DNA from 3 places in the Arthrobacter sp. UYCu512 genome. Region 3 is predicted to be linked to each of the others. Evidence: riboswitches for the same ligand, from Rfam matches in the RefSeq annotation. Region 3 holds a riboswitch; each other region holds the start of a gene.

Region 1 (7,327 bases), on a different contig from region 3:
CAATATCTATGTGATCGAACGAGGCTACGAGGACTTGGCCGAGCGGCTCAACACCCTCGGCGCAAAAATCGAGTACTTCCAGGACTGAGCGACCCCGTAGCGAGGCGGCGCGCTTCACGGAGACCTGGCGCACAATGGAATCATGCGCACCTTCGGTGTGGAGGAGGAACTGCTCATCGTGGACCCCGAAACCGGGATGCCGCTTCCCCTCGCCGACGCCATTTTGCCCCGGCTGGAACCCCCGAAGCGGGCCTCCGGCCGGGCCGGTTCCGCGCAGCCGCCGGTCTATGAGGAACCGAACTTCAGCTATGAGCTCAAGCTGGAACAGCTTGAATCCCGGACCCGGCCGTGCCTGGAGTACGCCGAGTTGCTCCGGCAGCTCAGGCAGGGCCGTGCCCTCGCGGACCGCGCCGCCAGGGTGCATGGCGGCCGGATCGCCGCCCTCGGCACGTCGCCGCTCGGCTCGGCAACCCACCTGACGCCGAAGCAGCGGTACCTGACCATGCAGCAGCGTTTTGGGCGCACCGTCCGGAACCAGCTCACCTGCGGCCTGCACGTCCACACCCTTGTGGAGTCTCCGGAAGAGGGTGTGGCAGTGATGGACCGGATCCGCGACAAACTTGCTGTGCTGATTGCCCTGAGCGCAAATTCGCCCTACTGGAACGGTGCTGAGACAGGATTCGAAAGCTACCGCACCCAGGCTTGGAACCGCTGGCCGGGATCGGGCCCCACCATGATCTTCGGCAGCCTTCCGGTCTACCGCCGCGTCGTAAACCGTCTGGTGGAAAGCGGCGTCCTGATGGATGAAGGAATGGTCTACTTCGACTCGAGGCTGTGCCGGCACTATCCCACATTGGAGGTCCGGGTCGCAGACGTTTGCCTGCGGGCCGAGGACGCCGCGCTGATCGCCGTGCTGGTGCGTGCGCTTGTGGAGTCCGCGTCCCGGGAATGGCACGACGGAGTTGATCCCGCCCCGGTGCCGACGCTGCTGCTGCGGATGGCCGCCTGGCAGGCCAGCAACTGCGGACTGCGCGGGCAGCTGCTGGACTTCGGGACCTTCGTCCCAGCCCCGGCTGCCGAAGTGGTCCATGCCCTGGTGGACTTCGTAGCGCCCGTGCTGGTGGATCAGGGCGAGCTGGACTTGGTGCGCCATGGTGTTAGCCGGATGCTCGCCGAGGGCACCGGGTCGCAGCTGCAAAGGGAACCGTTCGACGCCGGCGGCCTGTCCGCCGTCGTTGAACGCGCCGTCGCGGCGACCGTGCCGGGACCGGACACCGGGGAACCCGCCGACGGGAGCACAACGCTGGGCCCGGTCCGGCGGCGCTGAGTGTGCAGTTCACGGCAGTTCTCCGCCAAGGCATCGCCGCTATCTGCCAACTCAAGCACCGCAAACGGCGCTAGCAAGATTTGAGCGCCTGCCCGAGGTCGCGGATCAGGTCCGCAATATCCTCGAGTCCCACCGAGAGGCGCACCACGCCGTCACTGAGCCCGATCGACGCACGGCCCTCCGGCCCCATAGCGCGGTGCGTCGTGGTGGCGGGATGGGTGATCAGCGACTTCGAATCGCCGAGGTTGTTGGAGATATCGATGATCCGCAACCCGTCCAGCAGCGCGAACGCAGCCTCCTTCGCCGAATGCCCGGCGGACGCGGCGAGCTCGAAGGTCAGCACGGTGCCGCCGGCTTTCATCTGCCGGGCGGCCAGCTGATGCTGCGGGTGGGACTGCAGCAGCGGGTACTTGACCCAGCTGACCGCGGGTTGCTCCTCAAGCCACTCGGCCAGCCGCAGCGCGGAGGCACAGGAGTGGTTCACCCGCAGGGCCATCGTCTCCAGGCCCTTGGTCAGCACCCATGCGTTGAAGGCCGAGAGTGCCGGGCCGGTATGGCGCATCAGCTGCTTGACCGGGCCCTCGATGAAATCCCTGGTGCCCAGGATCGCGCCGCCAAGGACGCGACCCTGGCCGTCGATGTGCTTGGTGCCGGAGTAGACGATCACGTCCGCGCCGAGCTCCCCGCAGCGCTGCAGCAGGGGAGTGGCAAAGACATTATCGACGACGACCGTCGCCCCGGCCGCGTGCGCCATTTCGCTCACTGCCGCGATATCCACGATTTCCTGCATTGGGTTCGAGGGCGACTCGAAGAAGACAGCAGTGGTGGGTTTGGCGAGCGCCTCGCGCCACTGCACCAGGTCCGGGCCGTCAACGAAGACCGTTTCGACGCCCCAGCGGGGCAGGATCTCGTTCAGGATCACAAAGCATGAGCCGAACAGCGATCGGGCCGCCACCACCCTGTCGCCGGCGGCCAACAGGGCACCCAGGGCAGTAAAGACAGCGGACATGCCCGACGCCGTGGCAAAGCAGGCCTCGGTGCCTTCGAGCAGCCGGAGCCGCTCCTGGAACGTCGCCACAGAGGGATTGCCGTAGCGGGAGTAGACGAAACGCTCGTCGTGGCCGGCGAAGGCGCGTTCCGCGGCGGCCGCCGATTCGTAGACGAAGCCGGAGTTCAGGAAGACCGGTTCTGACGTCTCCTGAAATCCGGTGCGGTCGAGTCCGCCGCGGACGGCCTGGGTGTCCGCGCTCCAGTCGGCGGCATCAGGGTTGAATGTCACTTAGTGTCTTCCGAGATTGGTGGGGAGGCCGCGGTTTTTCCAGCCGTTGACAGTGCGTTGGCCCTCGCCGTCGGGTTCGCCCTCAAAGCCCTCAAGGATGTTAAAGGAGGTAAAACCGTCCTCGGTGGCGACGATTGCGGCCGCGACGGAGCGCGCGCCCGAGCGGCACAGGAACAACAATTCGGTGCCGCCGGCTTCGGGGGCCTGTTGTCTCAGTTGCGCCAGAAACTGCGAATTGGGGATGCCGCCGGCGAGGCTCCACTGGATGAAGAGCGGATCATTCTCCGTCGCTTTGGTGTCCGGAATTCCGGCGCTGGCCCATTCACCCTCGGTGCGGACGTCCACCAGGATGGCGCCGTCCCCGAGCTTGGACCAGGCCTCCTGCGGGCTGAGGTCCCCGGCGTAGCTCATGCGTGGCCCCCGCCGTCGAAGTCGAGATCGTCCACGGCGCTGGCGACGGCCGCATCGGCGTTGGCGATCGCCGCCGGCAGCACAAGGGCCTGGGCCACGACGACGTTGCTGCCGTTGAACGTGACAGCCGGGCCGCCGTGCAGAACGTAGCCCTCGGTGAGGGCGGCCGATACACGCTCGCAGAAGGCGCGGTCATCGGCTCCGGTGAACAGACGGTACAGCAGTTTCTGCTCGGCGGCACCGGCGACTGCGGGGGACGGGGCCGGGGCTTTGTTCGCTGCTGTCCGGGGGACAGCAGCGGTGGACGCGTCAGGCATGACGAATCTCCTTCTTTCACGCTTGCAGCTCGAATGGTCGATATGCCGAGTACTCACCTGAGGCACCCCGCCGCGGAAGGGAGGGTTGCCGACCGGCCAGTCAGGGCTTGGCGCCGGTTCTCATTACTCCCAAAGAACGTAACACCTGTGACGCCGGACCGCACGGCGGCGGCCGTCATGTTAAGGAGCGGGGTGGAAACGGAGGTTTGTTCAAAAGCCATTCGCCAGCGGTCATGCCAGCGTCCCCATCCACGTACTCGGGGGATTGCACACAGGTACAAACCCCCGGGGCCTCGAATTTGAACCGGGGAGGCTTTCGGGTAGTTCCTACTCGGGACTTTTGGCAGTCGGCGCGACTTTACTGAAGGACCAGCGCCACGGAAGTCACCAGGCCCTAAAACGCCATCCGAGGATCGCTCAGTTTTGCGGCCGGCTCTGATGATCCAGCCAGTTAGGCCGGTGCGGCGCCGTCGACTGCCGGGCCTTTAACAAGGGAAGGGGACTGCTATGGCCGCGATATATGTTCTACTCATTATTCTCCTGAGCACGGCCTTGGCCGCTGTTATCAGCACACCCGGCCGCCAGGTAACGGAAGGGTTGATTCCGAACCGGCCCTCCGGTGCGGACGCCCGCGGCGATGGCCGGGTCCGGGCTGCCAGGACGGCACAGCGGTGAGGCCGCGCGTATTGGTCACCGGCGCCTGCGGCCCTGCGGGCCAGGCCATCGCGGCCCAACTGAAAGCGCGCGACATTCCTGTCCTCGGGACGGACATCCTCGAGCTGCCGGACGGGGCAGGATTCACGGTGTTCCCCGTCCCGCACGCGACGGACGCGGAACGGGTATCAGCACTTCGGCGACTGGTTAGCCAGGAAGGCATCAATCTTGTCATTCCCACGGTCAGCGAGGAACTGCCGCAGCTCGCCGCGTTCCGGGCGGCGTTCGGAGCGGACGTACGTGTGATGATCGGCGATCCGGGCCCGGTGGCGTTGGCCCATGACAAGCTCTTTACGGCCTGGCAACTACATGCAGCGGGCGTTCCCGTGCCCCGGTTCGGCGTGCCCAGCGACTTCGCCGGTGCGGACGCTGCAATGGCCGCCCTGGGCGGACCGGTCGTCGTCTCACCCCGGGCGTCCCGAGGCGGCCGGGTCGTGACAGTCGTCGATGGCCGCACGGAAATGGACTGGCAGCGACTGCCGGACAGCCGCATCGTCCAGGAATTCATCCCCGGAAACGAGTACCGGCCCATGGTTTTCGGTACACCGGCGCACAACGGTGCCGCGCCGTTTGCGGTTGTTGTGGCGAAGGTTGGGCCGGCGGACCGCATCGTTGGCAACGCCGTGACCACTCGCCGGGCCGAGGCGGGCGAAGCGATCGACGTGGGCAACGTGGCGATGGCTGCGGTCCGCGCGCTGGGCCTCACGGGGCCGGTGGAGGTGGACGTTCGTCGACGCGCCGACGGGACACCCGTGGTTCTGGCGGTGAACGCCCGCTTCGGATCGAACAGCGGACTCGCGCCTGAGCTGCTCGATGCGGTGCTGGCGTCCTTTATCCTGCCCTCCTTCAACCCGGCGTCGTTCCGGCACTGCATGGGGCCGTTCGCCGATGCCATGGGTTGAAATGAACGTCACCGCAGCGCTCCCGGCGGCCCAGTTCCCGCTCGTCCTCCTCGGGCTGCCGGTCCTGTTGTTCGGGCTGGTGAAACTGCTCGTTGTGCCGCTTGCCGTCTGGTTCGAACTTCGGAGCGCCCATCGCCGACGCCGCGAAGTCCCCACGATGTTCGATGCGTGGCCCCGTGTGTCGATAATTGTCCCGGCATTCAACGAGGCAGCCGCTATTGAGAACTGCGTCCGATCGATTCAGCGCACCCGCTACGACCGGTACGAGCTGATCCTGGTGGATGACGGTTCAACGGACTGCACCGCCACGATTATGGCGGCTCTCGCTGCCAGGGATCCCCGGATTAAGGTTCTGGCGCAGGCCAACGCCGGCAAGGCGGCGGCCTTGAACTTCGGGATCCGCAACGCCGCCGGCGAGATCCTGATGTTTATCGATGCGGACGTCATTCTTTCCCGGCACACCGTCGGGATGATGCTCCGCGGATTTGACGACGAGCGAACCGGCGCGGTCTGTGGTGATGGCCGGCCGGTGAAGGTCAAAGGGGTCCAGGGCCGGGTGCTAACCTTCACCGGCCACATCGGCGGCGGCCTGGTCCGGCGCGCCCTGGCGGTAGTCGGCTGTATACCCACCGACGTGGGTGCCATCGGCGCCTTCCCGCGCAGTGTGCTCGAACACGTGGGACTGTTCCGGCAGGACACGGTGAGCGAAGACCTGGAACTGGCCTGGCGGGTTCACAAGGCAGGCTACCGGGTGGTATTCGCCCCGAGGGCTGTTGTCCTGGCGGAGTCTCCCTTGACCGTTGGCGGCCTCTGGCGCCGACGGGTCCGCAGGCACCTCGGCCTGTTGCAGACCATGGCCTTGCACAAAGATCTGATCGGCAATCTCCGGTACGGCCCGTTCGGAACGCAGCTGGTGTTCCACGCCATTACCGTGGTGGTCCTTCCTGCGCTTCAGATCCCGTTGCTCCTCGGCGTGGCCGTCCTCCTTGCGGCCGGCTACCGCCCGCCGGCCGGCGTCGACTGGGTGGTCCTGGCCTGGTTGGGCCTGCTTGTGTCTTTGGTCCTGCCGGTGTGCGCGCTGGGCGCCAACCGGGCGTGGAAAGACTTGCGGCATGTATGGGCGCTGCCGCTGATGCCGTTTTATTCGTTGTTTACGAGCCTGGCCGTGATCGCCGCACTGGTCCAGGAAGTCCGGGAGAGGGTACTCCGCCGGAACAATCCCGTCCGAACGGGATCCGGTACCGCCGGCGCCCAGCGGCCACGCGCGCAACTCGGGGCCTGAAAGCTGCCCCGATCACTGTGCCTACCCGATGGTGGCGTACAGCGCGTTGAGCTCCGCGGTGAGCTGCTTGCGCTGTTCCGTGGTGCCGATTTCCCTGCTGTCGATGTGGTTGACGGGCGCCAGCAGCCGGATGCTCGAGATGAGCCACACGGCGTCGGCGTCGTAGAGGTCGCGGGGCTCAAGCGGTCCGTAGCCCAGCTCCCAGCCGGCGGCCTTCGCCGCGGTAAACAGGGCACCCTGCGAGGTGCCGGGCAGGATCCCGCTGTCGAGCTGCGGGGTTATGAGCCGCCGGAGGGTCCGCACGCCGCCGGCACCGTCGTCGGCGGTTTCCAGATGGGCAAGCAGGACAGTCGACGTCGGCCCCTCCAGGACCTTGCCGTCCGCGGAGGTGAAGATAACGTCGTCGGCACCCCGGGCATGCGCGTAGCGCAGCGCGGCCATGTTGACGGCGTAGGAGAGCGTCTTGGCGCCCATGAGCAGCCAGGGCGCCCGTTCCGCGACTTCACTGTCATAGCCGCGGTCCAGCAGGATGACGTCGATCCCGGTCTCACGTTGGCGCCGGCCGGTGGCGCCGGGGACGGAGGCCTGGACCCAGCAGGTGGGCCCGGCCGCGCCTTCAACGCCCCGGGTCACGAGCAGTTTAACAACGAGTTCGTCGTCCGTTGAGTCTCCGGCGCCGGGTACGTGCCGGCCCCGGTACTCGCTGATGGCCGTCGCGATCGCCCGGCGCCAGCGCTCCTCCGCCGGGAGGTCAAGCTCCAGCAACCCGGCGGAACCGGCCAGCCGATTCAGGTGCGCCTGAAGCTTCCGTGGCTGCCCGCCAACGGCCAGCAGCGACTCGAAAACACCGTCGCCGCGGGTGGCCCCCTGGTCCGTCGCCATCAATTGCGGCTTCGTGGCATCGGCCACCCGGCCGCCGTCGAACGCGGGATCCAGGAAGACCAGCACCGGGGCCGGGCCGGGAACACCGGCAGGAGAATTCATGACTTTAGCTTAGCGCCGCGGACCACGGGATAGGATTTGACGGTTGCCCGTTCCGGAAAGGTTCCGCGGGTCTGGAACTTGAGGGGTTCACCTGTGCTGTGGCCATTTTCG
Region 2 (7,327 bases), on a different contig from region 3:
TCCGTAAAGGAATAGATGACCTTGACATAGTCCTCGATCGAGGAAGAGGGCAGGCTGGTCTTCACAGCATCCAGCCTACCGTTAGCCCGCGCTGGCGAAGGTCAGCCACAGCAGTGCGAGGTTAAGCGCGACCACCAGGATGACGCTGACGACAGCTGCGATCCGAAGCGCCATTCCATCGGCGAACCGGCCCATCAGCGACTTGTTACTGGTCAGGACAACCAGCGGGATCAGCACAAAAGGGATTCCGAAGCTCAGGACAACCTGGCTCAGGACCAGTCCCCAGGTAGGATCGAAACCCACGCTCAGCAGCACCACCGCCGGTACCAGGGTGATGATGCGCCGCAGCATCAGGGGGACCCGGATCTTGAGCAGCCCCTCCATAATTGAGCCGCCGGCGTAGCAGCCAACGGACGTGGAAGCCAGTCCGGAGGCGAGCAGCCCGACGGCGAAGATGACGCCGATGACGGGTCCGAGGCTGCTGGTGATGGCGGCATGGGCTCCTTCGATGGTGTCTGTTCCGTCCGCACCGCCGAGGGTCGATGCGGCCAGCAGCAGCATCCCGATGTTCACAAGACCGGCGAAGGCCAGGGCGACGACCACGTCCCAGCGGGTCGCCTTGACCAGCCGGGCGAGGGCCGGGGCGGGAACATGGACGTGCGGGTCCGGACGATGCCGGTCCCTGGACAGTGCAGAGTGGACGTAGATGGCGTGCGGCATCACCGTGGCGCCGAGCATGCTCGCGGCCAGCAGCACAGTCTCGGGACCCTGGAAGCCCGGGATCAGCCCGGCTGCCACACCGGCAGGATCAGGCGGGCTAACAAAAAGGCCGGCCAGGAACCCGATGGTGATGATGCCGAGCAGGAAGATAATGATGAACTCAAATGGCCGCTGCTTGTTCCGGGCCTGCACGGCGAGGAGTCCCATGGAGACGGCGCCGACGATTACGGCGCCAAGGGGCAAAGGCAGTCCAAAGAGCAGGAAGAGCGCGATTGCCCCGCCCACCACCTCGGCAAGGTCAGTGGCAGCAGCCACGATCTCGGCCTGCACCCAAAACGCCCGGCGCCAGAACGGCTTCAGCCGCTCACCAAGAATCTCCGGCAGGCTTTTGCCGGTGACAAGCCCGAGTTTGGCGGACTGGTATTGCACCAGCACGGCCATAATGTTGGCGGCCACCAGGACCCAAACGAGCAAGTAGCCGTATTGCGCTCCGGCGGTGAGGTTGGCCGCCACGTTGCCGGGGTCCACGTAGGCGATCGCGGCAACAAATGCCGGCCCCAGCAGGCCGATCATGGCCCGGCGGCCGGCCGGTTTCGGCCGGGCGGCCGTCGCCGGTCCCGCGCCGTCGTGTCCTGTTACGTCCAGCACTGGGCTCCCCTGCTAGGTGCGTCGCCGTCGACGCGGGCGGCAACGGCGGGTGGATGCCTGCGCCGAAGTTTGCGAACGCCTACAAATAATTATTAGGCATACCGAAACCATAAGCCACGGTGGCTGTCCGCGGCAACGTCGACGGCTCCAAAAGGACCTTTCCGGCCGGTGTCAGGACCGCACGGCCCGCCAGCTCTGTGTCAGGTAGGGGAGCGGGATCACTTCATCGCCCTGATGGCCCAGGTGCTCGTGCAGATACCAGTCGAGGTTGCCCAGCACCTTGGTGCGGGTGGCCTGGCCGGCCGCCAGGTAGTAGCTGCGGGACTTCGCCAGCGCCAGGATGTCTGCGCCGCGCACCGGATCTTCCCACCGGGTGAGATGGCTCTCCAGTCCCGTAAATTCAGGTCCCAGCGGCGGTGTGAAGTGCGGTTTGTGCACGTCGCCGGCATGCATAATGCGCGAGAGCCGGTGCACCCAGGGAACAGACGTGTCCAGCTGGTTCCAGATCAGCCCCAGGACACCGTGCGGGCGGAGGATCCTGGCGATTTCCGTGCTGGCCAGCAGCGGATCGCACCAATGCCAGGCCTGGGCGACTGTCACCACGTCGAAAGCACCGTCGGGCAGCCCCGTCCGCTCCGCGGTACCCTCGACGGCGGTGACCCCGGGAAGCGCCCGGCGCAGCTGTTCCAGCATGTCCGCGGATGGGTCCACTGCCACCGTGCGCAGGCCGCGCCCGACCAGCAGCGCCGTGAATTTCCCGGTTCCGGCGCCGAGGTCCGCGGCATCCGCTGCGCCGCCGGGGATCAGCCAGCCAGCCGATTCCTCGGGATACCCGGGCCGGACGCGGTCGTAGTGTTCCCCGCCGTCCTGAAAGCTGTGCCCCAGCTCCTGGCGCCGCCCCTGGGGCAGCTTGGGTCCGCCGCGTGCCACGTTTGATCTCCTTCGGCAGGTCCGGGTACGTACCTTGTGAATTTACCGCACCGGGCAGGGGCCGCGTTTGCAGGGGCCGTGTCTGCCGGCGCCGCCGGAGCCAGCGCCGCCGCACCGGCGGCCGTTAGTCCAGCGTGCAGGGCGCCGCCCCGGCCGTGCCGGGGGTATTGGGGGCCCAGTGCGGGTAGCTGCGGGTGTCGTTGGACGGTACCCAGCGGCCTGCGTCCACCACGTAGTCCCAGCCGAGGCCGTTCCCGAGCAGCTCCCGGACTCCGGTGAGCAGCCGCTGGGCGTCATCAAGCCTGGAGCCCAAGCCGAAGCTTGCCCGAAGCGACCCCGAGGGCAGGCCAAGCCGCCGGAGCAGCGGATGCGCGCAAAACCTGCCGTCGCGCAGCCCCATACCGTGCTCGGCGGACAGGTAGGCTGCCACCAGGCCCGCGTCGTAGCCTTCCACCGAGAAGTTGACGACGCCGATGGTGCCGGCGCCGGGAAGGGTTTGTGACCCGGTGCCCGCCCCCGGCCCTGCAGCCGCGTCGAAGGTACCGCTGTCGGAGAAGATCTGGTGGACCGTCACACCGTCGATCCGGGCGAGGCCCTCCACCAGGAAGGACCGGATGGCGTTCTCGTGCGCGTGCCACTGGTCCGGGTCCAGCCCGGCGATGATTTGCGCGGCCCGGGCCAGGGTGGCGGCGCCGAGCACGTTCGGGGATCCGCCCTCATGCCGGGCGGGTCCCGTGGTCCAGCTGACGGTGTCGATCCGGGCGTCCTGGACGGCCCCGCCGCCCGCGAGGTGCGGGATGCCGGCGTCGAGCCAGTCGGGACGCCCGATCAGGACGCCGGCACCGAAGGGTGCGTAGAGCTTGTGCCCCGAGAAGGCGATGTAGTCGAGATCGTCCGTGGAGACGTTGATCCGCCGGTGCGGGGCCAACTGGGCGGCGTCGACGACGATCCGGGCGCCGTAGTCGTGCGCCAGCGCTGCCAGGGCGCGGATAGGCAGGATCTCGCCGGTGACGTTGGAGGCACCGGTCACGGCAAGCAGGCTGACGCCGCCGTGTGCGAGTTCCTCGCGGAGCAGCTCCAGGGTGGCCGCGAGGGTGGGGGCGGCAATGACGCTGCGGTGGGGTACCCGCTGCCAGGGCAGGAGGTTGGCGTGGTGTTCAATGTCGAGGTAGAGCACCTCGCCGGTATGCTCGCCGTTGACGACCGGCAGGCAGCCGGCCAGCAGGTTCAGCGAATCAGTGGTGTTCCTGGTGAAGATCACCGCATCGTCCGGCCGGCCGCCAACGAAGTCGCGGACAATCCCGCGGGCGTTCTCGTAGACCGAGGTGCTGATCTGGGAGGCATAGCCGGCGCCGCGGTGGACGCTGGCGTAGAACGGCAGGATCTCGTTGAGGTAGGCCGAGACCACGGACAGCGCCGGAGCCGAGGCACCGTAGTCCAGGTTGGCGTAGCGGACATGTCCGCCCTGGATGAGAGGCGCCTGGATCTCGGCGCCGGTCACCGCGGCCAGCGGCCGGCGGGCAACGGCGAACCGCGGATCGGGATGTGCCGGACCGGTGTCGGCCTGAACCTCGGCGGCGGCAGGAATGGTGGCAGTCGTCATGGGACCTCGCTCGAAAAGGACCCCACGCACCGGGGATCCGCGCTTGCCGGGTCCGTTCCGGACCGGCCAGGTCGTCACCCGGGGCACCCCGCCGCGAATGGAGGGTTGCCGGCCAGCAAACCGGGGTTTAGCGCTGGCACTCGTGACCTGGTTCGAGCCTAGGCCATGCCGGCTTCCGTGGAAAAGGCAGGGCAGGATTGTGAAGTCCTTTGTGACGGGCCGGTACCGAAGCTGCCGAACGGCGCCGGACGCGCTTACAGCAGGTCGTCCAGCCCGGGGTTCAGACGCTTGAGGACTTCGGAGTGCAGAATGGAGTTGGTCGCGAGGGCGTTGCCGCCGAAGGGACCGTCTTCTCCTTCGAGGGAGGTAAAGCGGCCGCCGGCCTCGGTGACGATCGGAACCAGCGCGGCCATGTCGTAGAGGTTGAGTTCGGGTTCGCAGGCGATATCAACGGCACCTTCCGCCACCAGGCAGTAGGACCAGAAGTCGCCGTAGGCGCGGGTCCGCCACACCTCTTCGGTGAGCCCCAGGAACTCGTCAAGGTTGCCGCGCTGCTTCCAACCTCCCAGGCTGGAATATGACAGCGAGGCATCCGGCAGGCTCGCGACGTTGGAGACCTTCAGCCGGGTTGCGGCCGCCAGTGAACGGCCCATGTACGCACCGGCGCCTTTTGCCGCCCACCAGCGCTTTCCCAGCGCCGGGGCACTGACAACGCCGACCACCGGCTCGCCCTCATCGACGAGGGCGATCAGCGTCGCCCAGACCGGGACGCCGCGGACGAAGTTTTTGGTCCCGTCAATCGGGTCGATGATCCAGCGGCGGGAGCCGTGGCCGGAACTGCCGAACTCCTCCCCGAGCACGGCGTCGCGGGGCCGGGACCGCGACAGCTGGCCACGGATGGCCTCCTCGGCGGATTTATCGGCGTCAGTGACCGGCGTCAGGTCCGGCTTCGTCTCGATCCGAAGGTCGAGCGCCTTGAAGCGGCTCATGGTCTGGGCATCTACGGAATCTGCCAGGACATGGGCAAGGCGCAGGTCGTCGTTGTAGCTCGAAGCGGGTTGACTCATGCTTCCAAACTACCGTCAAAGCGGGCAGGGAAGCGGTAGGCGCCGCGGCCTGCTAGGAGACGGTGCCCAGTTCCTTAACGTCCTGGGCTTCCAACCGCGGGTCTGTCCCGAGCAAACGGCGCAGTGAGGCGAGCCTGGCCGGACCGGATTCTCCTGCCTGGCCGGAGGCCACCCAGGCGTCCACGCCGCAGTTGACGGCGCTGGAATCGTGCTTGCAGCCCCGTTCGCAGTCGTCGGTGCCGGGCTCGAGGTCGGGGAAGGACCGCAGGATCCGGTCCGGGTCCACATGCGCGAGCCCGAAGGAGCGGATGCCCGGGGTGTCGATGATCCAGCTCCCCGCCGGCGCATCGTTGACTTTGAGGGCCAGCGCGGAGGATGAGGTGTGGCGGCCGCGCCCGGTCACGGCGTTGACACCGCCGGTGGCGCGTTCGGCGCCGGTGAGGGCGTTAACCATGGTGGACTTGCCGACGCCGGAATGGCCCAGCATCACGGTGACCTTCCCGTCGAGGTAGGCGCGCAGCTGTGCGACGGCGTCCTTGTCCAGCCGGGCGGAGAGCCCGTCATCGGAGCGGGCATCGATGCCCGAGGCGGCGGAGTCCGCCGTCTTGGAAATAATCACCGGGAAAGCAAGGTGCTGGTAGTTGGCGAGGAGCTCGGCAGGATCCTTGACGTCGGCTTTGGTGACAAGCAGCAGCGGATCGATCCCGGCGTCGTACGCGGCCACCAGGGCGCGGTCGATAAATCCGGTCCGCGGCTCGGGATTGGCGGCCGCCACCACGATCACCAACTGGTCGGCGTTGGCGACGACGGCGCGCTCGATCGGGTCCGTGTCGTCGGCGCTGCGCCGCAGCAGGGTCCTGCGGTCCTGGATCCTGACCAGCCGGGCCAGGGTGTCGGGCTCGCCGCTGACGTCGCCGACCAACGAAACGAAGTCGCCGGCCACTACCGGGTTGCGGCGCAGTTCGCGGGCGCGGGCGGCGATGATCTTCCGTTCTGCCCCCGCGCCTTCGGCGACGACGGCGGTGTAGCGTCCGCGGTCAACGGTAATGATCCGCCCGGTCACGGCATCGTCGTGGCTGGGCCGGTCCTTGGTGCGGGGCCGGGTGCCTTTTTTGTTGGGGCGGATCCGGGCGTCGGATTCGTCCCAGGAATCAGTGCTGCGTGCCACCGGAGGCGTCCTTCTCTGCCGGGGAGGCCCCTGCGGGAGGCGTGTTTCCTGCGCTGAGGCCAAGCATGGACTCCCACAGTTGCGGGAAGTCGGGCATGGTCTTCGCCGTGGTCCCAATATCCTCGACAACGACGCCCGCTACGGCCAGGCCGAGGATGGCGCCGGCCGTGGCCATACGGTGGTCGGCGTAGCTGCGGACGACGCCGCCGTGCAGCGGGGCGGGCCGGATGATGAGGCCATCAGAGGTCTCCTCCGCGTCCCCGCCGAGCCGGTTGATCTCCGCCACAAGGGCGGCCAGCCGGTCCGTTTCGTGCCCGCGGAGGTGGGCGATGCCACTGAGCCGGGAGGGACCGCTGGCTAGCGCGCAGAGTGCGGCGACAGTGGGGGCAAGTTCGCTGGTCTCGTGAAAGTTCCCGCCGGTGAGCTCCGGGCCGCCGGTGACGGTCAGGGTACCGTCGGTGAGCGACACGGTGGCCCCCATCTCCGCTAGCACGCTGCGCCACATATCGCCGACCTGCGTCGTCGGGGCCGGCCAGTTCGGGATGCGTACGGTGCCTCGGGTGGCCAGGGCCGCCGCCAGGAACGGACCGGCGTTGGAAAGGTCCTGTTCGATCCTGACGTCAAAGGCCCGGATGGGTCCGGGCGAGACAACCCAGTGGTTTGGGCGGGAATCGTCAACGGCTACCCCGGCTCCGCGCAGCACGGCGACGGTCATGGTGATGTGGTCAAGGCTGGGAACGGGCATCCCTGGGTGTTCGTGGCTCTGGTGTTCGAGGTGCAGTCCGTCCACAAACCGGGACCCGGCCAGGAGCAGTGCGGACACAAACTGCGAGGACGCGCTGGCGTCAATAACGAGGTGGCCGCCGCGCACGGCGGCCGCGCCGTCGACGGTGAACGGCAGCGAGGATGCCGGGCCTCCGTCGGGCGCGCTGACTCTGACGCCCAGCCCGGTGAGGGCTTCGATGATGGGGCCCATTGGGCGCTCGCGCGCGTGCGGATCCCCGTCGAACAGCGTCAGCCCCGGGCGCAGGGCCGCGAGGGGCGGCACGAACCGCATAACCGTCCCCGCCAGCCCGCAGTCCACCACTCCCGTCCCCCCGGCTGCCGCCTGGCTGATGGGCGTGATGGCCAGGTCCGGGCCGAAATCGCCGTCGCCGGGCACTTCCGTGATCCGGGCCCCGAGTTGCCGCA
Region 3 (7,327 bases):
GTCCGGCAGCATGGTTTTGTGTCCTACGTCGAATCGGCGCTGCAGGTCGCCGAACTTGGCCACCGTTCCACCCAGCTTCCCGTCCCGCGGTCCAGCTTCCAGGCCACCAGCATCTTTGCCCAGCTGGAGGCGGTCCGCCGGGGTGCGGGCATCGGGCTGTTGCCGAACTTCCTGGCGGTCGGCGACCCCGACTTTGTGCCGGTCCTGCCGGCGGACTTCCAGCGCCAACTTCCGATCTGGGCGGTGGCCCGCGCGGAATCGTTGCGCTCCGCGCCGGTGCAGGCCGTCCTGGCGGCCGTCCGGACCGAGATCTCCGAGCGCCAGGATGTCCTGCTGGGCTGAGCCCGGCGGCCAACAACAACGGCCCTTGTCCCCGCACCGCGGGGACAAGGGCCATTGTTGTTGCTGCTATTTCGTTGCAGGTATTTTGTTGCAGGTACTTCTTGCAGTTACTTCCTGCCTGTTAGTTCTTGCCCGCGGCGAGGAGGTCGGCGGTGCCCCGGGCGTCGGCGGCGTCGACGTCGTGGAGCGAGATGCCGCGGGTTTCCTTGAGGAAGTACACCGCCACCATCGTGACCAGGCAGGCACCGAGCAGGTAGATGGCCACCGGGGTGGAGGACTTGAACGTGCTCAGCAGCGAGGCTGCGATGATCGGAGCCATCGATCCGGCCACGATCGAGGTGACCTGGTAGCCGAGCGAGACACCCGAGTAGCGCATCCGGGTCGGGAACATCTCGGCCATAATTGCCGGCTGGCCGGCATACATCAGTGCGTGGAAGAGCAAGCCGATGGTGATGGCAGCAAGGATGATGATGTCGTTTTTGGTGTCCATCATCGGGAAGGCGAAGAAGCCCCAGGTGCCGCCCAGGACGGCGCCGGCCATGTAGACCGGTTTGCGGCCGAGGCGGTCCGACAGGCGGCCGACCATCGGAACCACGGCGAAGTGGACAGCGTGTGCGACGAGCAGCAGCAGCAGGATCCGTGAGGTGTCAGTCTGGACAACCACCTTCAGGTACGTGATCGAGAAGGTGACTACCAGGTAGTAGAGGATATTCTCCGCGAAGCGCAGGCCCATGGCGGTGAACACACCGCGCGGGTACCGGCGGAAGACTTCGCCCACGCCGTAGCCCTTCTTCTCAACGGTGACTTCCTTCTGGGCCTCCAGGAAGATGGGGGCGTCGGTGACCTTGGTCCGGATGTAGTAGCCGATCAGCACAATCACCGCGGAGAGCCAGAAGGCCACGCGCCAGCCCCAGCTGAGGAAGTCCGCGGAGGACAGCGTCGAGGAGAGGATGAACAGCACCGCAGTGGCCAGCAGGTTGCCCAGCGGAACTGCGGACTGCGGCCAGCTGGCCCAGAAGCCGCGGGATTTGTTCGGGCTGTGCTCCGCGACGAGGAGGACTGCGCCGCCCCATTCACCGCCGACGGCGAAGCCCTGGGCGAACCGCAGGAACACCAGGAGGGCCGGAGCCCAGTAGCCGATCTGCTGGAAGGTCGGCAGGCAGCCCATCAGGAAGGTGGCAACTCCGACCAGGATGATGCTGAGCTGGAGCAGCTGCTTGCGGCCGAACTTGTCGCCGAAGTGCCCAAACACGATGCCGCCGATGGGGCGGGCAACGAAGCCAACTGCATAGGTGAGGAAAGCCGCGATGATACCGTCCAGCTCCGAGCCGGAGTTGGGGAAGAAGGTCTTGCCGAAGACGAGGGTCGCCGCGGAGGCGTAGAGGAAAAACTCGTACCACTCGACGACAGTGCCGGCCATGGAGGCCGCGACTACTTTTTTGAGGCCGGACGTCTTGACGTCGGGCTCTTCTGCGCGCCGTGCGGCCGCGTTTTCCGTGCTCATTTCGACTCCTTTGGCATCGTCTTCGACGCCTCGTGGACCATTGGGAGGAGAGCGCCTGTGAGGTGAGACACGCGGCGCCATTCCCCACGAGTATGTCCGGTTCCGGCCCGGGCCTCAACGGCCATTAGTGCAGAGCGCATCTGCAAAAGTGCACACCCGCGGCGGCTTTTGGCTGCTGGACTACCCGAAGAAGTGCTGTCGGAGCTGGGTGTTGAGCTGCCCAATCTCAGTCAGGAAGCCGTCGTGGCCGATGGGCGCCTCGATGGTGTGCACCGCAACGTTGCCCGGCAGGGCAGCCGCGAGCGCCCGGGACTGTTCCGGGAAGTACAGCCGGTCCGAGTCGACGGCCGCCACAAGGAAAGCCGCCGTCGCAGGGGCCAGCGCCTCCGTCAGCGCGCCGCGGCCCCGGCAGACGTCATGGCTCATCAGCGCCTCGGTGATGGCGATGTAGCTGTTCGCATCGAAGCGGCGGACCAGCTTGTTGCCCTGGTGGTCCAGGTAGCTCTCCACCTGGTAACGCCCGCGCCCGGCGAGTGACCCGGCACGCAGCGGAGCCTCGGAGTCCTGGGCGTTCCGGCCGAACCGTCCATCCAGCTCTGCGGCCGAACGGTAGGTGATATGCGCTATCCGCCGGGCCAGGGCCAGTCCCGCCTCCGGCCCGGGACCGCCGTAGTAATCCCCGCCGTTGAAGTTGGGGTCCTGCCGGATGGCGAGTGTTTGCGCCTGGGCGAAGGCAATCTGCTCGGCGGTGCTGCTGGCTCCGATTGAAATAACCCCGCAGCGCCGGACCCGGTCCGGGTAGCTGACGGCCCATTCGAGGGCACGCGCCCCGCCCAGGGAACCGCCGAGCACGGCGTACCAGCTCCGGATTCCCAGCGCGTCCGCGAGCCGGGCCTCGGCGTCGGTGGTATCGCGCAGCGTGACCAGCGGGAACCGTGAGCCCCAGGGCTTCCCGTCGGGTGCCGTCGACGAGGGTCCGGTGGAGCCGTAGCAGCCGCCCAGGATATTGATCGAAACGACAAAGTACTTCCCCGTGTCCACCGGGGCGCCCGGGCCCGCGAGCTGCTCCCACCAGCCCGGCTCCGCACTGGCGCCGCGCGTGACGTGGGTGTCCCCCGTCAACGCGTGCTCGATCAGCACGGCATTGGAGCGTTCGGCGTTGAGGGTCCCCCATGTTTCGTAGCCGAGGGTGGCGTCCGGCAGCCGGGCGCCGGATTCGAGAACCAGGTCACCGATCCGGAGGTACCGGACGGTTCCGTCCGGCACAGCCGCGCCGTCCGCGGCGACGCTGCCGCCGGGGTCCGGGGCATGGGAATGGGAGGTCTTGCTTGCGGATTCACCCTGGCGGGTGGCGGCAATCGTCATGTGAGGACCTAACTTCGCGCTTGCCCGCCGGCAGCTCACCGGCAGGCCAGGTCTTCACCCGGGGCACCCCGCCGCAAATGGAGGGTTGCCGGCCAGCAAGCCGGGGCTGTCGCTGGCACTCATGACCTCCCCTGAGTGTACGAAATGCGGCCGCCCGGTGGCGAAGAATGTGACGCCCGTGTGACTTCCCCCCGGGGAACGGTTGGTCAGACGGTCTTGGCGGCGCGGAAACCGGCATCCAGGTCGGCGAGGATGTCGTCGATGTGCTCCAGGCCGACGGAGAGCCGCACCAGGCCGGGGTTCACCCCGGCAACGACCTGCTGCTCCGGCGAGAGTTGGCTGTGTGTCGTCGACGCCGGGTGAATGACCAGCGAGCGCACATCGCCGATATTAGCGACGTGCGAGTGCAATTCAAGGGCGTCCACAAAGCTCTTGCCGGCCTCGGCTCCGCCGGCGATGTTAAAGGAGACAACGGCGCCGGTCCCCTTCGGTCCGTACTTGCGGCCGCGCTCGAACCAAGGGCTGGACGGCAGGCCGGCATAGGCGACGGATTCGACGTCGTCCCTGGCCTCCAGCCATTCGGCGACCCGGCCGGCGTTGGCAACGTGCCGCTCCATCCGCAGGCTAAGGGTCTCGATGCCTTGGGCGATAAGGAAGGCGTTGAACGGGGACACCGCAGAGCCCAGGTCGCGCAACAACTGCACGCGCGCCTTGAGGATATAGGAGAGGTTCGCGCCGAGGGCACCGTCCACGCCGAGGTCCCGGGCGTAGACCAGCCCGTTATAGCTGGGATCCGGGGTGTTGAAGCCGGGGAACCGTTCCGGGTCCTTGCCGAAGTCGAAATTGCCCGAGTCCACTATCACGCCCGCGATCGCCGTTCCATGGCCGCCGAGGTACTTGGTGGCCGAATGCACCACAATGTCCGCACCCCACTCGATCGGCCGGATAAGGTACGGCGTGGAGAGGGTGTTGTCTACGATCAGCGGGACACCGGCCGCGTGGGCCACCTGGGAGATGCCCTCAAGATCCAGCACGTCCTGGCGCGGGTTGGAGACCACTTCGCCAAAAAAGAGCTTGGTATTGGGCTGCACGGCGTCACACCACTGTGCCAGGTTGTCCGGGTCCGCCACGAAGGTCACGGAAATGCCAAACTTCTTCAGTGTGTGCGCCAGCAGGTTGTAAGTACCGCCGTAAAGGCTGGGACTTGCCACCACGTGGTCTCCGGCTTCGGCGACATTCAGGATGGCCAGGGTCTCCGCCGCCTGTCCGGAGCTCAGCAGCAGAGCCGCGAGTCCGCCTTCCAGGCTGGCAACCCGCTGCTCCACGGCATCCTGGGTGGGGTTGCCGATCCTGGTGTAAATGGGGGCCAGCTCCGCCAGGGCAAAGCGGTTCGCGGCACTCTCGGCGCTGGGGAACACAAACGACGTCGTCTGGTAAATCGGCAGCGAGCGGGCGCCGGTGGCGCTGTCGGGCTCCTGGCCGGCATGGATCTGACGGGTTTCGAAGGACCAGGCACTTGACATCGGGACACTCCTTAGGGGAGCGGGCACAGCCTGAGCCTGGGCACCGTGGCCCGGGCCCGTGCTGGCGCCGCGCTTGCCTCCCGGCGGGCGCCGGACGGCCAGGTCCTCACCCGGGGCACCCCACCGCGATACGAGGGTTGCCGGCCAGCAAGCCGGGGCTGTGCGCTGGCACTCATGACCTCACCCCAGTCTAGGAACCGGTTGCAGGCGGTGGATAGCTTTATGACAAAGATGAAGCTGGCCCGGCCGCGGCGCTGCTGATGCCATGCCAATGCGGCCACGTGTGCTGCCAAGTGTGCTGCCGAGAGTGTGGCCGGAACAGTCCGGATCCGACCCCAACTGCCAGTAAGGGTACCCTAAGCTGAGAGGCGCATCACAAAGTGCCAAGATGATGGCATGCGCATGGATCACGTCTCTTACGCCTGTGAACAAGATGGCCTCGCTGCCACCACCGAACGAATTGCGTCTGCCCTCGGCGTGGAAGCCGTGAAGGGCGGAGTACACCCCCGATTCGGGACCCGCAACATGATCATCCCGCTAGCGGGACACAAGTACCTCGAGGTGGTGGAGGTCCTGAACCACCCGGCCTCCGACAAGGCCCCCTTCGGCCAGGCCGTCCGCGCCCGCTCCGAAGCCGGCGGCGGCTGGATGGGCTGGTGTGTGGAGGTCGACGACCTCGCCCCGTTCGAAGTCCGGCTCGGCCGCGCCGCCGTCAACGGCAACCGCAAGTTCCCGGACGGCCGGGAGCTGGTCTGGAAGCAGATTGGCATCCTTGGGCTCATCGCCGATCCCCAGGTCCCGTACATGCTCAAATGGGAAGGCGATCCGGAACTCCACCCGTCGAAGGCCTACGAGGGCAACGTCAAAATGTCCGCCCTCACGATTGCCGGTTCGGCCGAGCGCGTCACCGAATGGCTCGGCGTCCCGGTGGAGAAGCCGCTCGAAGACGTGGCCGTGCACTGGATTGCTCCGCGCGGGACACCCGGCATCCTCTCCGTCACGTTTGAGACGGCCTCCGGAGCCGTCACGATCTGAGGCTTCACCGCCCCGCACTTCGGCCGCCATCAGCGGGTGTCAACGACGTCACCCACCGATGGTGGCCGAATTTCTTAAAGCACGTATGGGCCGCCGCAGCCGTGCCCCGCAGATCCCCTCCGCGCAGAACCCCTCCGGCGGCTCAGCCCAGGCCGATGGCCTTGCCAAAGAGGCTGAAGCCGACGAAGGCCACGGTGTCCAGCAGCGCGTGGGCGATCACCAGCGGCATCACGCGCCGCGTTCGGGTGTACACCAGTGCAAAAACGACGCCCATGATCGCGTTGCCGATGAACGGGCCGAAGCCCTGGTACAAGTGGTAGCTTCCGCGCAGCATGGAACTGGCGAAGATGGCCAGCGGCAGGCTCCAGCCGAACTTGCCGAGCCGGTCCAGCAGGTAGCCCACCACAATCACTTCCTCCACGATCCCGTGCCGGACCGCGGAGAGGATGAGCACCGGCACCGTCCACCAGTAGGAATCAAGGGCACTGGGGATAATCGCCGTGGTGATCCCCAGCGCCCGGCCCGCAGCGTACAGGCCCAGGGAAGGTACACCGATCAGGGCCGCCAGCCCGAGGCCCTGGATCAGGTCCCTGCCCGGGCGGGCAAACGTGAATCCCAGTTTCCCGAACGCCGTGGCCCCGCTGCCGGCCGCACCGGACACCCGGTGTTCGGTGAGGAAATAGAACACCAGGACCACCGGTACCAGCGCGAAGACAATGTCCAGCAGCTGGTAGCTCAGGTCAAAGTATTCGCGGCTGCTTTGGGAGCGGTTCAGGGTGGAAGTCCCCTCCGCCAGCGGCCCCCGGGTCAGCTTGTCCAGCAGCTGAACGACCGAGTACACGGCGGATTGGCCCAGGGACAGGCCCAGGACGATCCAGACTTCTAGCCGCAGGCGACGGCGGGAGGGAACCAGCATGGTCCTATCTTGCCCGGTTTTTCCCGGTCGTCACGCCTATGCTTGGGGTTTATGAGTGCGCCCGGGAAAATCATCATGATCCGGCACGGCCAGTCCGCCGCCAATGCCGACACCTCGATCTACAACCGGGTGCCCGACTACCGGATCCCGCTGACCGGGCTTGGCATCGACCAGGCACGGGCAGCCGGCGAACGGGTACGGCGGCTGCTGGACGGGCAGCCGGCCTGCGTCTACGTCTCCCCGTACCTGCGCGCCTATCAGACCCTGGAGGCGATGAACCTCGGCGCGCTGGTTGAACGCGTGATCGAGGAGCCGCGCCTGCGTGAGCAGGACTGGGCCAACTTCCAGATCGCCGGTGAGATCGAAGACCAGAAGGAACTCCGCAACGCCTACGGCCACTTCTTCTACCGCTTCCGCGAAGGCGAATCCGGCTCCGATGTCTATGACCGGATCTCCTCATTTATGGAAACGCTGTACCGGCACTGGTCCAAACCCAGCTACGCCCCCAATGCGCTGTTTGTGACCCACGGGCTGACCATGCGGCTGTTCTGCATGCGCTGGTTCCACTGGTCCGTGGAGTACTTCGAATCACTCAACAACCCGGACAACGCCGAGGTCCGTACCCTGTACCGCACCGCAGAG

What was found. Region 3 has a riboswitch for S-adenosylmethionine ahead of metX (homoserine O-acetyltransferase MetX). Riboswitches for the same ligand answer to the same signal wherever they lie in the genome.
Region 1: it holds a riboswitch for S-adenosylmethionine, as region 3 does, so the genes downstream of both, ABIB49_RS14485 (DUF1737 domain-containing protein) here and metX (homoserine O-acetyltransferase MetX) in region 3, are expected to answer to the same signal.
Region 2: it holds a riboswitch for S-adenosylmethionine, as region 3 does, so the genes downstream of both, ABIB49_RS06850 (aminotransferase class V-fold PLP-dependent enzyme) here and metX (homoserine O-acetyltransferase MetX) in region 3, are expected to answer to the same signal.

The regions. Positions count from the first base shown of each region.
Region 1 covers NZ_JBEPPA010000013.1:43,851-51,177, forward strand. The annotation lists gene ABIB49_RS14465 (UDP-N-acetylglucosamine 1-carboxyvinyltransferase) at 1-88, shown strand, start outside; gene ABIB49_RS14470 (glutamate--cysteine ligase 2) at 143-1,327, shown strand; gene ABIB49_RS14475 (O-succinylhomoserine sulfhydrylase) at 1,398-2,606, opposite strand; gene ABIB49_RS14480 (rhodanese-like domain-containing protein) at 2,607-3,017, opposite strand; gene ABIB49_RS14485 (DUF1737 domain-containing protein) at 3,014-3,334, opposite strand; SAM riboswitch class IV at 3,348-3,462, opposite strand; gene ABIB49_RS14490 (ATP-grasp domain-containing protein) at 4,006-4,950, shown strand; gene ABIB49_RS14495 (glycosyltransferase family 2 protein) at 4,952-6,232, shown strand; gene ABIB49_RS14500 (aminodeoxychorismate lyase) at 6,254-7,216, opposite strand.
Region 2 covers NZ_JBEPPA010000005.1:87,638-94,964, reverse strand. The annotation lists gene ABIB49_RS06865 (metal-dependent transcriptional regulator) at 1-65, opposite strand, end outside; gene ABIB49_RS06860 (Nramp family divalent metal transporter) at 82-1,368, opposite strand; gene ABIB49_RS06855 (class I SAM-dependent methyltransferase) at 1,540-2,298, opposite strand; gene ABIB49_RS06850 (aminotransferase class V-fold PLP-dependent enzyme) at 2,423-3,901, opposite strand; SAM riboswitch class IV at 3,936-4,049, opposite strand; gene hisN (histidinol-phosphatase) at 4,156-4,968, opposite strand; gene rsgA (ribosome small subunit-dependent GTPase A) at 5,021-6,136, opposite strand; gene aroA (3-phosphoshikimate 1-carboxyvinyltransferase) at 6,120-7,327, opposite strand, start outside.
Region 3 covers NZ_JBEPPA010000003.1:150,370-157,696, forward strand. The annotation lists gene ABIB49_RS04710 (LysR family transcriptional regulator) at 1-342, shown strand, start outside; gene ABIB49_RS04715 (MFS transporter) at 464-1,846, opposite strand; gene metX (homoserine O-acetyltransferase MetX) at 2,027-3,211, opposite strand; SAM riboswitch class IV at 3,223-3,338, opposite strand; gene ABIB49_RS04725 (bifunctional o-acetylhomoserine/o-acetylserine sulfhydrylase) at 3,418-4,734, opposite strand; SAM riboswitch class IV at 4,799-4,914, opposite strand; gene ABIB49_RS04730 (VOC family protein) at 5,131-5,769, shown strand; gene ABIB49_RS04735 (CPBP family intramembrane glutamic endopeptidase) at 5,912-6,685, opposite strand; gene ABIB49_RS04740 (histidine phosphatase family protein) at 6,737-7,327, shown strand, end outside.